2 regions of the Cellulosilyticum sp. ST5 genome follow, and region 2 is predicted to be linked to the other one. Evidence: predicted binding sites of a transcription regulator. Region 2 holds the regulator's gene; the other holds the start of a gene.
The links. Region 2 encodes Rex, which represses fermentation and respiration genes when NADH is low (regulators of the CRP and FNR family bind a similar motif). Its sites were predicted from a motif close to ATTGTTAANTANTTAACAAT; they were not measured.
Positions count from the first base shown of each region.

Region 1: adhE (bifunctional acetaldehyde-CoA/alcohol dehydrogenase) is a predicted target of Rex. The motif match lies at 6,709-6,728, and genes of this name have one in related genera.

Region 1 covers NZ_CP132338.1:4,291,437-4,299,929, reverse strand. Annotated here, with positions in the region: gene pelA (pectate lyase) at 1-1,503, opposite strand, end outside; gene QTL86_RS20750 (hypothetical protein) at 1,708-2,067, opposite strand; gene QTL86_RS20745 (YibE/F family protein) at 2,384-3,508, opposite strand; gene QTL86_RS20740 (alkaline phosphatase) at 3,617-5,140, opposite strand; gene QTL86_RS20735 (GGDEF domain-containing protein) at 5,242-6,366, opposite strand; gene adhE (bifunctional acetaldehyde-CoA/alcohol dehydrogenase) at 6,776-8,493, shown strand, end outside.
Region 2 covers NZ_CP132338.1:362,244-370,736, forward strand. Annotated here, with positions in the region: gene QTL86_RS01700 (hypothetical protein) at 1-472, shown strand, start outside; gene abc-f (ribosomal protection-like ABC-F family protein) at 540-2,450, opposite strand; gene QTL86_RS01710 (redox-sensing transcriptional repressor Rex) at 2,595-3,278, shown strand; gene QTL86_RS01715 (DEAD/DEAH box helicase) at 4,404-7,322, shown strand; gene QTL86_RS01720 (hypothetical protein) at 7,604-8,493, shown strand, end outside.

The DNA of each region.
Region 1 (8,493 bases), 920 kb from region 2:
GCTGTATTTATTTCTTCTTTCATAAGAAATGTCTTCCATGCTGTATTTTACAACACTATCTCTACCAGAGAATACTGGTTTAAAGGCACTATCAATTTCATAGAAACGTGCCCAGATAGTTGATTTTGGATCATCTACAAGTACACGATTTGAACCAAATTCAAGGCTATAGTCTGTGATAGTTGTCATTTTCTTGCCTTCGATTTTAACTTTATCAAGCCATGCCATACCTGCTTTAACTGCTTCAACTACTTCTTTGCTTGGATCTTCAAGTCTCATTAAGAATTGCATTACTCTTACACTTTCTTGTGTAGCAATAGATGGAATTTCATAAGCTCTACCGAAAGTAGGCTCAAGTGTTACTTCATCGTATTGAGAAGCCCATGCTGTTTTTACACCATCTACTTCAATTTGTAAATCTAAAATACATTGAATACCTTTATCAATACATTTTTGAACTTCTGGAATTTTATCAGCGTATTCTTTTGTTACAAATTCATATCCTGGATCTGCTTGTACTACATCAAGTAAGAGTTCAAGTACATTTGCCATAGCATTATCATTAATAGTGATATTCTTAAAGTAACCTGTAGCTACTGGGAAGTATTGTGCCCAACCACCATTATCATATTGACCATCTACTAAGTAATTAAGGCCTTTCATAAAGCTTTCTGCATATTTTTTATTGCCTGTAGCTGTATATACTTTAGCTAAGTATCTCATTTGAGTAATCGTTGCATCATTATCAATTGTAGATTTAAGAAGTGTAGCTGATTGGTCTTTAATTGACTGTGTCATATCTACAGCATCTACTACCTTCATCCAACCACCATTGCTGTTTTGGAAAGCAACAATATTATCTGCTACTTTTTTAGCTGTTGTGCTGCCATATTCGCTGTCCTTTTTATTAAGTAAAGCGCCGAATGTCCAGTCTCCACCTGTTTTAAGATCCTCTCCTCCTTGTCTTGGTGTCATAATACAAGTAGCCACTAAACGACATCTTTTGCTATCCCAACTTACATTAGCATCTAAGCTTTCAAAAACGAATTTAACTGGTAAGTAAAGTGTCTTACCTCCATCTTCATTTGTTACAAGCTCTGGTGCGTAAGGTGCTTTTAATGTTTTATTATCAAGTTTAGCTTCTGTCTCTCCTACCTTCATGGTAAGTGTTGTATCATTAAGCTTCATTTTGATTTCGCCTGTTTTTTCATTATAACTATAAGTAGCAGCAAGTTTTTCAAATATATCTCTTAAAGGTGCCATCATTGTATCAGCACTTGATTTGCCATCTTTCATGATAGGTTTTAAAAGATACCCATAATCTAATTCATGGAATGCACCATTAACGGAAAAGTTTGGTTCTGTCTCAATAATAGCTACTGTTTTTACTAATAATTCTTTAAAACTAATGTTATCTGCATATAGAGGTGTTGTTACCGCTCCTGCTGTCATTGTCATTGCTAGCATAAGCATACAAGCTTTTCTTTTAAGTCCTAATTTCATAAGTTGTTCCTCCCATTTACTCGTGATACATTGATTATATATTAATATTATCTAAGCATCTGTACATTTTTTGATTATTTTAGTGCATTTTCTACATTTTTTGATATTGTCTACTTATCTTTCTTGAACTGCCTTTTTTATACTCTCCTAATCTTAGTAAAATAGCGTCATTACACTTAATAGTGTAATGACGCTATAATAGTCTTATCTTTTATTTTTTATATACTTCTTAAGTTTTCTATTAACAAGATCTAATAATTCTCCAATCATTAAAAACATAAACAAACCAGGGTATTTAAAGAATGCATAAATGAATATTCCGATCTGAGAAAACGTTAACACAAAAATAACAAATACCATTTTTCCCGAAACCTTTTCTGGATCTACATTCCCCACATACTCATCTAGCTCTTCATCATATTGAAAAGATATCAATCTTTCCAGAATAAAAAATACAAAAAATAATTCACTTCCTCTACCAAAGGTTACTATATACATCACATAAATAATGATATATGTCAGCATTATTATCTCTATGGGAAATCTATTTTCTGCTTCTTTCATTTGCTTCTCCTATTTCTATCCTACATTTATTTATTCTAAAAAATAATTATAAAACTTCTATATGTAATTTATATTAACATACTTATCCCGATTATTCACATTTTCTTCATCAACAAATTATCCACATTTTTCAACAACTTTTTTACGGCTATTTATTAATTTTATTTATACTTATCCACACTTTTATGTAATCTATCAACATTTTGTGAATAACTTTTTTGTTATTGGGGATTATAATTATTTTTTATTAAATTTTAATAGGAGTACTATAACCTAATTGTTATAGTACTCCTATTAATAGATTTTATTCTCCATTTTAATGCTTTTTATATCTCAAACTACAAATGAAAGCCGTAATAGGAGATACAATGACAAGGCCTAAACACCCTACTAAAGTATGCAATATCTCTGAAGCCATTGATTGTCCATTAAGAATACTTACCATAGGGGTACCTTGTGCCATATAAACCATCATTATTGTTATAAAACTTCCCATATAAGCTAATAACAGCGTGGTTGTTTGTGAACCCACTACAGAGCGTCCAATGTTTAAACCTGACAATAAAATCTCTTTTCTCGAAATAGTAGGTTTTTTATCCACTACTTCTTCTATAGCTGCCGAAATATCTACAGATAAATCCACTAGGGCCCCCGAGCAAGATAAATAAATAGCAGCTTGATAAATCTTAGTTAGGTCTAAGTGTTGATATCCTGAATATAATAAGGATTCTGACCACGGCATTACACCGCCATGGATTCTAAATAAGTTACCAAAAGCAATCGCCATTAAACAGGTCATTATAGAGGCAATACTCATGCCTAATATAGCGCAGTAGGCTTTCTCTGTAAAACCAGCTACTAATAATAATGTAATAACAGCCATAGTCACTCCTATAATGAGCCCTAGAACCATAGGATTATAACCATTTAATAAACCAGGCACTAATACCTTCCACATACATAAAAGGCTAACAACAAAAGAAATAATCGTTCTTACCCCAGTTTTGCCTGAAAATAAAATAAGGGCCCCCATAAATAAGAAAACTAATAACCACTCTAAATTCAAACGGTAATAATCTAATACATTAGCATCTAACACCTGACCATCTTCTGTTTTTTCTATAAGTGCTAGTGCTTTATCCCCTTTTACAAATAGTTTATCAACCTCTAATCTACCTGATAATAAGTTGGCTGCTTCGATCTGACTTCCTTTAAAGGTTCCCTCTAATACCTCTACAAGACATACTTGACTTCCTAATTTTAAAATCCCACTATTATAAATACCACTTTCATTGGTCTCTAAAATCTTTACCTTTACATGCTCTGCATTGGTATAAATTTGCTTTTCAAAACCGGTTGGTAACATTAATAAAATAATAATTACCACTATGCACACTAAGGAAAAAATGACTTCTTTATCTCTCATTTTCTGTAACAGCATTCTAATTTCCTCTTTCTAGCTAAAAATAGAGTGCCTTACTAAAATCGGTGTTCACCTCATTTCAGCAAGGCACTTATCATATGAAAGGTTTGCTACACTTGTGAATCTCTATTTTAATTCACAAAGAGCAACTAACTTATTGAAAATGTCTGTATTATCATAAGCACCACTAAAGAGTTCAGCACCTTCACCCATTGCATAAACTGGAACAGGTACACCTGTATGTGCGTAAGAGGTCCAACCAATACCTGCTTTATTATTTAAGATATGTGTGAGTGTCACAGTAAGTGGCTCATAGCCACCATATAAAATGCCTGTTTCTTGATTATTAGTACGCTCACTGCTATCTTTCATAGTTTGAGCAAAGGCATCTTTTAATTTGTTATATTCATACTCAGTTAACACTAATGCTGAATCCTTAGCTGATGCAGCATTACTTGGGCTCACCAAACCAAAGTGCTTTTTAATAAGAGGAAGTACGTCTTCGATTTTGGCCTTATCTGCTGTAGTTCCTTTTTTGTATTCTGCAAGTAATTCATCAAAAGCTACATAACTCATATCCTGATTAGCTAAGAGGTTAAATGCCGTATTATAGCCTGTTATAGAATATCCAATGGTCATACCACCTGTTTCATGATCCCCTGTTACAATAATAAGTGTTTCCTCTGGATGCTTTTTAGCAAAATCAACTGCTACCCCAATAGCTTCATCTAATGCAATGACATCTTGAATATTAGATCTGGCATCATTAGCATGACCCGCCCAGTCAATCTTACCTCCTTCTACCATCATGAAGAAACCATCTTCATTATTTAAAACATCAATTCCTTTTTCAACAAAATCCTTTAATCTAATACTATCCTTACTAGCATCTAAGTCATAGCTCATAGCCTGTGAGTCTTGAAGCTCTGGATTAATAGCATATACTTTGCCTGACTCACTATTAAGTGAAAGAATTTCTTCCTTTGTATCTACAATGTTGTATCCTTTCTCTTTAATAATTTCAAATGCGCTTTTTTGATCACCATTTTTACCATTTGGCTGTACTAATGAACCACCCGCAAAATAGTCAAAATTACTATCTGCTAACTGAAGTGCGATATCATACATATCCTTTCTAGATACTGCATGTGCATAAAAAGCTGCTGGTGTTGCATGATCTATAGATACACTACTTACTATCCCTATTTTATATCCTTCTTTTTTAAGCTTTTCTGTAATACTTTCTGGTTTGGTTTGCTTATCTGCATTGTAACCAATTACACCACTATGTGTTTTAACACCGCTAGAAATAGCTGTTGCTGTAGAAGCTGAATCTGGTGCGAAAGATGTAGAGTCTTGGGTTGTAGCTGATCCACATACTGGAAACTGGGATACTGCTAGCTTGCCTAAGTTAATACCACCTTTTTCAGTTACACCTTTATAGATTTGCGCAGAATTAACTTGTACATAAGACATACCATCCCCAATAAAGTTAAATATGTATTTGGGTTTTTTGTAAGTTTGCTCTTTAGCACTTTGTACAATATTAGTCGTATTAGCTCTAGCTGGCACTGCAATCGTCCCCACTGCTGTGATACCTACAAGGGCTGTACATAAAATAGCTGCAAAAATCTTCTTTGAAAGTTTCATTCTTATTTCCCCTTTACTATTTGCTTTATTTCATGCGTTTAGTATAAAAGGGGGATATTAAATCGGAGTTTGTTCTTTATTAGATTTAAGTTAACTCCTTGTTAAATCCTTCTTCTTTTCTTTTTTTCCTTTTGAGTATACATCATACTGTCTACATACTTTAAAAATTCTTCTACACATTTATAATCACTATTGTAACTATCCATGCCATAACTAAACTTCAAGTCATAGACTTTACCGCTACTAGCATTATAAGCTTTTACCCGTTCTTTAAATCTTTCCATGTATTTTATCATCTGTTTCTTATTTTGCTGCTCACTTAAAATAAGGAATTCATCCCCACCCATTCTAAAAATACGGTGCTTATAAGGAAAACTACCTCTTAGAATTTGAGAGAAACTTTTCAGAGCCTCATCACCTTCTTGATGCCCATATCGATCATTAATTATCTTAAAATCGTCCAGATCTATATTAATAGCTGTTAAAGTTAATTTTTGTTTCTTTGCTAATTTGGAAGTGTAGCTTAAATAACTTTGTTTATTTTCCATCATTGTGAGTGCATCATATTGAAGCCCATCTATAATGTTAAAAACATATGCACAAACTAATAAACCACCTACTGTACTCCATATCGTTAAATAATCTTCACAAACAACTTGAACTACCACAACCAAAGTGATGATAGTAAAATACATTAACCCCATGATGTACTTATAAGCCGTCAATCTTTTGTGATAGCGCCAGATAAGTAAAATGCCATAACCTAAATAAAATAGGGTAATTGTAGGAACTATCCAAAATAACTGACCTCTTATATAATCATTTTCCAAACTTACAGTTGCAATCCAGCCTGTCCTTATATTAATGAGGGTTAAAACAAAAAGGATAATAGCCGGTACGTAAATCCATCTATTACATTTTATTTTCGCTCGCAGGGCCTTTTGTAACCAACATTCAAAATATAACACCCCCAAAAGTAAAAATACTGGCACTATAATAAATCCTAATATATTAACTATTAGATGAAGTATCCTAAAAGTAGATAAATTCTTTGTATTAAAAATAACACTCCCTATCTCTAATAACATTATAAGTATATCAAGCCCTATTAAATACATAAACAATCTATTAATCAGCTCCGATTTATCTAGTCTAAAAAAAGCATGTGCAATAATAATGCCTAAAATAAGTGATACTACAATATTAGTTTGTACTTGCCAAAACATATCGTTATAACCCCTCCCTCTTATAGTCTATATTAACACACAATTATCTGAATTCTTAAAGATTATGTAAATTTTTTTCACTTTTATTATCTATTTATTATTCATATTGACAATACTTTTTTGATGCCCAATTATCTTTGTTTATTTTTTTGTTTGATATTTAACAATTACTTTTTGTTTCTTTAAAAAATTATGTGCTAAATCCCAACGTTTTACCTGTTTATATTTATCAATAGTTTATAATTTTACAACAATCAATAAATTGACAAAGCTACAATGTCATGTTAACATCACAATATATTCACAATACATTAACAAGTTTTATTATTTTTTGTGTTTTATATTGTTAAAAATATAACAATATATCTTCACTCACTATTATACAATCACATTAAAGGAGGCTATTAAAATGTCTGAAAACAAGAAAGTTAAAGAAGAAGCACCTGTAGTTGATGCTGTAAAAATGGTAGACGAATTAGTTCAAAAAGCGAAGGTTGCTCTTGATGAGTACATGAAACTCGATCAAGCACAAGTTGACGAAATTACTAAAGCTATGGCTCTTGCTGGTTTATCCGCTCAAATGAAACTTGCTAAGATGGCAGTTGAAGAAACAGGCCGTGGTATTTTTGAAGATAAAGTTACAAAGAATATCTTTGCAACAGAGTATATTTATCACAGTATTAAACATGAAAAAACTGTAGGTGTTATTGAAGATAACGAAGATGAAGGTTACATCGAAATTGCTGAACCAGTAGGTATCGTAGCTGGTGTTACACCAACCACAAACCCAACTTCTACAACAATGTTCAAAGCTATCACATGTGCTAAAACACGTAATCCAATTATCTTTGGTTTCCACCCAGCTGCTCAAAACTGTTCTCGTGAAGCTGCTATCATCGTAAGAGATGCTGCTATCAAAGCTGGAGCACCTGAAAACTGTGTTCAATGGATTGATGTACCATCTATCGAAGCTACAAATGCTCTTATGAATCATCCTGATGTAGCAACTGTACTTGCAACTGGTGGTTCTGCAATGGTTAAAGCTGCTTATTCTACTGGTAAACCAGCTCTTGGTGTTGGTCCTGGTAACGTACCTGCTTTCATTGAAAAAACAGCTAATCTTGAACAATCACTTACAGACCTTATCCTTTCTAAATCATTTGATAATGGTATGATTTGTGCATCTGAACAAGCTGCTATCATTGAAGCTCCAGTTTATGATCAAGCTGTTGCTTTCATGAAAAAACAAGGCTGCTACTTTGCTACTAAAGAAGAAATTAAAAAACTTGAACCAGTTGTTATCGACCCAGTTCGTATGATGGCAGGTCCAGCTATCGTTGGTAAATATCCATATGAAATTGCAGCTCTTGCTGGTATTACTATTCCAAAAGAAACTAAAGTAATCTGCTGTGAAATTGATGGTGTTGGTGAAGCTTACCCACTTTCAAGAGAAAAACTTTCTCCAGTACTTGCTGTTGTTAAAGCAAAAGACGTTGAAGATGGTATCGTAAAAGCTGAAACAATGGTTGAACTCGGTGGTCTTGGACATACAGCAGTTATCCATACAACAAATAATGACCTTATTGATGAATATGGTAAACGTCTTAAAGCTTGCCGTATCATTGTAAACTCTCCATCAGCATTCGGTGGTATCGGTGATGTTTACAACTCACTTATGCCTTCACTTACACTTGGCTGTGGTTCTTACGGACATAACTCTACATCATCAAACGTTACAGCTCAAAACTTAATCAATAAGAAAAGGGTGGCTAAGAGACGCGTGAATATGCAATGGTTTAAAATTCCAGAAAAAATCTACTTCGAAGCAGGTTCAGTACAATATTTAGCAAAAATGCCAGACATCTCTCGTGCAATGATCGTAGCTGACCCAATGATGGTTAAACTTGGTTATGTTGATAAATTAACTTACCAATTAAATAAAAATTTAAATAAAGTAGCTATTGAAATCTTTAGCGAAGTTGAACCAGATCCAGACTTAGTAACAGTTAAAAAAGGTACAGCTGTTATGAATTCATTCCAACCAGACGTTATTATCGCTCTTGGTGGTGGTTCTGCAATGGATGCTGCTAAAGCTATGTGGTTATTCTATGAACACCCAGAAGCTGA
Region 2 (8,493 bases):
AGATGCTGGGTATAAAATAGGTGAAGATGCTTCTTACATTTATAAGCTTAAATATGATGGGATTTATAGCTTAGATAAAGGAACAAAGCAATCCCACCTATTAACACAGGTATTTCCAATGTTTTGGTATGACGATTATAAGGAGATTTCAGCAAGACAATTAGGGGACTGGATTTACTTTAATGACTATGCTGTTTATCCAACGGACTCAGAATATAGTAACCGAGCTGAGATGCCAGATGTGATGTTTCGGGTCAATGTCAAAACAAAACAAAGACAACAAATGGAAGATGACCTCCGATACATCAACTACTATGTATCGGATACAAGAGAAATGGATGATGAAGGCTATTTCTATTTCGCATATACCAAGGAAGGAGACAATCAGATTATCAAATTAAAAGATAGTTTAGAAGTAATCAAAGTTATTGAGACTTCCTCTTATATTAAGCAGCTAGAGTACTTAAAATAATAAACAAAATAAAAGACCTAATAAAAATAGCTGATAAAAGACATTCTCTTTTATCAGCTATTTTTATTTAAAGTTCTTCACTTAAGCTTTCCCACTCTTCGTAGTACTTAGAAATGATTGCGTTAAGCTTTTCTTTTTCTTCAAGTAAGCATCTGCTTTTATCATAGTTACTGTAGACTTCCTCTAGGCAAAGCTGGGCGTCAATATCAGCTATTTTTTCTTCAGCTTCGCTAATAGCTGTTTCTAGCTTGGCCATTTGGTTTTGAATACGGCGTATTCTGGTTTGCTCTTCTTTTTGCTTTTGCCAATCTTCTTTATTAGTGGTAGCAGCAGTAGCTTCTTCTACAACAACGCTGGTTTGCTGAGTAGCTGAAGCAGCAAGCTCCTTTTTCTTTTCTATATAATAATCATAGTCTCCTAAATATTCCATGGTGCCGTCTTTAGACATATCAATGATTTTACTTGCTGTTTGATTGATAAAATAACGGTCATGGGAAACATAAAGGACAGTGCCTTCATAGTTTAATATGGCACTTTCTAGAATTTCCTTTGAAAGAATATCTAAGTGGTTAGTCGGCTCATCTAAGATGAGAAAATTGGCTTTAGAAAGCATGATTTTGGCTAATGCGACACGGCCTTTTTCACCACCGCTTAAGCTACTAATGGGTTTAAAAACATCATCATTCGTAAAGAGAAAAGCAGCCAGTACATTACGGATTTCTCCATTTTTAAGTTCTGGGAAAGTACCTTGGATTTCTTCCATAATGGTGTTAGAAGTATCTAAGGTAGCATGTTCTTGATCGTAATAGCCTACAATAACATTGCTTCCTAATTTTAGGGTACCCGTTGTAGGAGTCATTTGATCTAAAATCATACGAAAAACAGTGGTTTTACCAACGCCATTAGGACCTACGAGAGCTACTTTATCCCCTTTTTTGATTTCCATATTCATATGACTAAAAATCGGGCTGGTATCAAAGGTTTTACTTAATTCACTAATGCTTAAGACATCATTGCCACTTACAACTCTTGGGGTGAGCACCAGCTGCATAGGTTTATTATCAATCATTGGCATATCCATGACTTCTACTTTTTCTAAAGCTTTTTCACGGCTACGAGCACGTTTAATAGATTTTTCCCTGTTAAATTGTTTTAGCTTAGCAATAACCGCTTGTTGGTGAGCAATTTCCTTTTGCTGTTTTTCAAAGTGTTTCATAGCCACTTCATATTCTTTTTCACTTTTGATGATGTAGTCGCTGTAGTTACCGTTGTAAACAAAGCTACGTCCAAATTCTAAGTGAACGACTTTAGTGACGATTTTATCTAAGAAGTAACGGTCATGGGAAATAATAAGGACAGCACCTTTATAGCTACGTAAAAAGCCTTCTAGCCATTCGATAGCTTCAATGTCTAAATGGTTGGTAGGTTCGTCTAAGAGTAATAAACTAGGCTCTTGAAGTAGGAGCTTACCTAGAGCGACACGGTTTTTTTGTCCACCTGATAAAATAGACACTGGTTTATCATAAATGGTTTCATCAAAGCCTAAGCCTTTGAGAACGCCTTTGACTAAACTTTTGTATTCATAACCCTTACTATTTTCAAATACCATACGTTCAGCATCATATTTATGAATGAGTTCTAAAGAACCGGTCTTAGCGATTTCAGCTTCCATGGCATGAAGTTTTTCTTCTAAGGCAATAACTTCATCAAATACATGTAGGAGTTCCTCATAGACGGTAGCTGTAGAATCTAACTCCATATGTTGTTTTAAGTAACCTATGGTGCAGTCTTTAGTAGAAGTAATGGTACCTTCATCTGGTTCTAATTCCTTAGTTAGAATTTTAAAAAGGGTGGTTTTACCTACACCATTATTTCCTATTAAAGCTACTTTCTCATGGTCTTCGATATGAAAACTAATATTTTTTAAGATTTCTCGGTCAATAAATGTTTTCTTGATATTGCTACATGAAATAATCATAATATCCTCCTTGTAACGCCTTTTATTATTTTAGCAAATAAAAGCGCAAATTGAAAGAAAAGGGGCCAATAATCTACATTGACAAAAAAAAAACTTAAATGCTATACTAGGGTTATGAGTTTGCGTATATGAGGAGATGAGAAGGTGACGGAAGAAAGAAAGATTTCTATGAATGTAATACGGAGATTGCCACGTTATTACAGATATCTGGGAGAATTGTTACAAAAAGGAGTAACCAAAATCTCCTCCAGAGAATTAAGTGAGAAGATGAATGTGACCGCATCACAAATTCGTCAAGACCTTAACAATTTTGGAGGCTTTGGGCAACAGGGTTACGGATACAATGTGGAGTACTTGCATACAGAGATAGGAAAGATATTAGGACTTCACCAAAACTATAAAATGATTATTGTAGGCGTAGGTAACTTAGGACAAGCTATTGCTAATTCAACATCATTTAGTAAAAGAGGCTTTAAGTTAATCGGTTTATTTGACGTTAATCCAAGACTAATTGGTATGAGCATACACGGGGTAGAAGTACAAGATATTGACAAAATGGAGCAGTTCGTAAAAGAAAATGAAGTAGAAATTGCTATTTTAACAATGCCAAAAACAAGAGTAAAAGAGACAGCTGAGAGTTTAGCAAAATGGGGGATAAAAGGCTTATGGAACTTCTCACCTGTGGATTTATTCGTACCAGATACAGTACAAGTTGAAAATGTACACCTTTCTCATTCATTAATGACTTTGGCTTATAAGATTAATGAGGCTGAGGTTGAAAGAGAGAAGAAAGATAAGAGTGAGAGTATAGGGCAAATTGAAGAATAAAATGTGGGCTTAATGGATTTCTTTGGGAATGATGTTGAGTGGGGTGCAGTATAAAAGAGTGAATAAAGAAATGCCTGTGAGGCTTTTGTTGGGAAAACAGAAGGCTTATGGGCATTTTTTTGCGTTTAAAGAGATAGATCTTTAGGTAACAGGGGAGTAAAGGCGAAAAAGTGAGAACAAAGATAAAGTGAACGTTTCCTTTTGTAAGTAAGTTGCGATCAGAAGCTAATGGGAAGAAATGAGAGGGATGGCTACCCTCCGGGGTTCCGCTCCGTATTTTCGCAGGCACTAAGCTCATTTTTTTGATGAACGGTCGAAACTCGCTGGCGCTCAAACAGTCTCCCTAAAACCCATCAAAAAAATTCGCTAAGTGCCTGCTGAAAATACTCGCAAGTCACCCCTTGAGGACAGCCATCCCTCTCATTTCCATCAGCTTTCTGGCGTAAAGATGCTTTTTATAAAAAGAATAACTTAGATAATGTCGAAAATAGACGAACCCTTTTTGTTGTTATATGTATTTTATTAAGAGTACAATAAGTCTATAAAAGAATAGGCATGAATAGTGTTATAGAGGGAGAGGGTTATTTCGCGTTGTTTTTGTGTAAATTGTATGGGTGTGTTTATAATAAAATAAATTGGTTTATTAATACTTTGTGGCACTGTATATGGATAATTAAACTTAGAGAAATAATGACAATATGTAAGAGAAAAGGAATAACTATTTTTATATGTTTACTGTTGGGTAAGTTATTGTTAATAAAACAAAAAAGTGGATGTAGGAAATGGATATTTATTTATATTCATGATGTTCAACAGAAGAAAACAAGTAGGATATTAATAAATAAAAAGAGAATTTAAGAAGTGAGAACGAAAAGGATATCTATTGTTCATATGAAAGTGGAACTAGGATAGGCATAGTAGGAGCGAATAGATTACTAGGTAAGAAGGTGACTGGATATACAATTGTTATAATAAAAGTATCATGAATTATTAGAAGTACAAAGCAGTTATGTGAGATTATAGAAATGATTAAAATATTGGTATTTATAAAGAATAGAATTTGTGCATAAGAGAGTAAAGAAGGGGGATAAATTATTGGATGAGTATAGCAATATTAAAGCAAAAGTGAGAGACTACCAAAGGCATGCTATAGATACCATTGAGAAATATTTAAGTTCTGATTCACAGAAACAAGCACTTATAAAAATGCCTACAGGAACAGGGAAAACAGGTGTTATTGCAGTTGCATCTCATATGAGTATGGGGAATATATTGATAATCGTTCCGAATGCGATACTTCCAGAACAAATTAAATATGAAATAGAAGATGCATTTTGGGAAAAAATAAATTGTAATAATATAACTAATAAAAAAGATATTAAAATAATTAAGGAAGATGATACATTAGAATATATAGAACATATAAATATGCAGATTTTGATTATTACTATTCAAAGGTTATTAATTCTTAGTAAGGAGAAAAAAACAAATAGCTTTAGTAGACTAGTACAGTGCACAAAGGCTATCTTTTTTGATGAAGGACATAGGGAGTTAGCAGAAATATGGGCAATAGTAATTAAGGAATTTAAGTGTAAGAAAGTTTTATTTACTGCAACCCCATATAGAAATGATAAGGCATTATTTAATATAGATGAGCAATTTGTTTATAGGTATTCAATACAAGAAGCATTACATGATAAGTCAATATGTAATATCAAATTTGAAAAGTTGCACACTAGATTAAGGGAAAAAAATACAATAGATGAGTTGATTGATTTTATAATTAATTTAGTAGATAAACAAGACAAAAGAATATTAATTAGAATGGAAAACAAATATTCTATTGAAACAATGGTAAAGAAAATAAATGAAAAAATTAATAATATAGCTGCTGGATTTCATTCAGAATGTAGTAAGAGCCCAAATTTGTTTAATAAAGGGCAAGAAATATATGCTATCAAAAATCAATATAATGTATTTATTCATAGCGATATGTTAATAGAAGGCTTAGATTTTTGTGAATTAGACACCTTGATTATACTTGACTCTTTTTATAATTCAAGAAGTTTTATACAACAGATAGGTAGGGTTTTGAGAAATAATGAAGAGAAAAAACAAGCTATAGTATTTTTGTGGGAGAATGAGTATGAAAAATGGTTGGAACAATGGGAGTTATACATAAGAAATGATTCACAGGATCAAAACGTTGAATATATAGAGGGCTTTTTTAGAGAAAGGTTTCTATTCGAAGAAGATTTTTATAAAGAAGTCAAGATACCTAAGAAAGCAAATATATTTACAACAGACAAGTCAGTATTTAATGAAGTAAAGAATCGCATTACTGATAAAATTACTGGTAAAGTAGACCTTACATATAAGGTAGATTATGAGGAGAGAAAAAGAGAATATTTATTTTGGATAATGTGCTATGAAAAGCGTATGCCAAGTAAATTTTTTGATTTCAAATATTATGAAGATAAAAGTTTACAGATGGTGGTTTTGTTAGAAGTGAAAAAGAATAACAAATATTTCATATTTTATCAGGATACATCAAATTTTAGTGTTCCCATTTCAGAGCTAGATATTATACAAGTGGCAGCAGAAGATTTTTATAAATTAATTCCTGATGAATTTGAAATACAGAATACTAGGTATACACAAACAATGCAGAGAAGAATTGGCCCCCACACACAAGACATTACAGGTTTTAAGTTAAATTCAGTGCCTAATAACACAAATGAGAGAATGTCCTTTTGTAGAAATGTTTCAGGGGTAATGAGGGGAGAGAAAACAGTTAAACGATATGTGAGTCCTATTAAAGCAACAATATCTGATAAAGAAAGTGGTACATATATGGACTATGTAGATTGGGCAAGGAAAATTGTTGGTATTTGGATAACAAAATCAAGAAGTAATTTATACTTTGATAGATATTCAAAAATAGTAGCCCCTCCTACTAGTTTACCAACATCTATATTATTAGAGATAGATAAGAATATAAAAGATAGGAAAACAGGTAGAGAATTTTATTTAGAAAGTAGTTGCATACAGATTAATTCGAATAAACAGTTTACTATGATTATTAATCATGAGCCATATATATGTAATATAGGAAATCTAAGGACTAATAAGATATCGGTTAACACTCCGTTTAAAAATCGCTATGAAGTGGTTGAAAATAAGGAAAAAAATATATTATTAGAAACTTACCTTAATAAAGGAAATTTTAGGTTATACTATAGAGAAAAAAATATTATGTATAATGACAAAGTACATTTTTCACCTAATATTACAACCTATTATTCAAAGGCAGAAGAATGGTCAATGTGGAAAAGTATACAAGTAATTGATGAACTTGCAACATGTAAAGATGAAAAATTGGGTGATAAGACCATAACAACAACATGGCCTCCACAAAGTACATTTAATGTTATTATAAATGAGATAGAAAAAAATTATCCTTATATTAAATATATTGTATGTGATGATCAAAATGAAGAAATGGCAGATTTTATTGCATTGTCTGTAGAAAAAGAAAAATGTTATTTTATTCATTGTAAACAAAAGAAGAAATCCTTGAGTGCTTCAGATTTTCAAGATGTATGTGGACAAGCAATAAAAAATATACAGTACATAATAACTTCTAATTGGTCAGATTTAGAGCATATAGATAAGCACATTTCAAGGTGGAAAACTACATGGAAGTATACTCATACACCTAAAAAGGGAAGGGAGATTACATGGAATATAAATAGATTAGTTAAAGCTCCTAAAATAGAAGATAATAATGGTATAATTAGATATGGTACTATAGACGACTTTGTTGAACAATTTAAGAAAATTAATACTTCATATCAAGGGGAAAAAGAAGTATGGATAGTGCAAGGTGGATTATCAAAACAGGGATTAAAGAAAGAAATAGAAAGAGTTAAATCTTCTACTAAGCAAAAAGAGCAAGTAACACAATTAATTTGGTATTTACAAAGCACACAAGATATAATAATTAATGCAGGAGGAAAGCTGAAAATTGTGTGTCAGCCGTAATAGTATGAATTTTGTTTAATAGAAGATTTATGAAGCATAATACTAATATTATATAACAAGATAGCAAGAAATACGGAAAAACAAGTTATATATTACTTCCTATAAAGTTAGTAAATACCATATAAATATCTCTAGCATGTATAAAATGTTTTAAAGTAAAAAAATGATTTGGTATGTAATTATTAGTGAGACGTTTAAAGTAGAACTAGAACATACTTCTTTGAGTTTATTTTTCATAAATTAATTACATAGACTTGTATTATGGGAGAGAAGGTGATTTTATGGGTAGGCAAACAGAGGTATATAGACATATGCATCCAGAACAGTTTTCTGATTCTAAGGTTGTTAAAAGGGGTAAGATGGATAGAGATTTCCTTGATTATTATTTTGAGACATTAACAAACAAAAGTTTAGATAAACAATTTGAAGATTTCTGCAGACATATTGCAGAAAATGAAATTTGCCCTAATCTATTACCTCAAACAGGCCCAACTGGGGGAGGTGACAGTAAGGTTGATAGTGAAACATACCCGGTATCAGAAGAAATTGCAATTTTGTGGTATGTCGGAGAAGGAAATAAAGCTGCTTATGAACGATGGGCATTTGCAATTAGTGCCAAAAAGGACTGGAAACCTAAAGTAAAATCTGATGTTGCAAAAATTATAAAGGTTAATGAAGAAGAAAATCGGGGATATACAAAGATTTTCTTTATGTCAAATCAGTATATTTCGGATAAAAAAAGAGCGGAAATTGAAGATGAATTACGTAAGAAGTACAATATGGACGTTCGAATTCTAGACAGGACTTGGCTTTTGGATAAAATTTTTGGTAATCATCGTAATGTTGAGATTGTAATAAAAAGCTTTGGGCTATCTGATAGCTTTCATGATGAGATACAAGTTGGAGAAAGAGACTATAAGCGTAAAAAGGAGTATCAGGAAATTGAAAATCGCTTAAAAGATAATGATTTAAAACTGTCGGAGAAGGTTTTTCTTGTTCAAAGGGCTGTTGTTTTAGGAAGAGAACTTGAATTTTCAAAGAGCCAGATACTTGGATGCATTGATAGAAGTATCAGAATTTCAAAAGAATATGGCATGAAGATTGATTTGGCAAATGCATATTATGATGCTGCATGGACTACATATTGGTGGTATTCGGATGCAAAGCTTTA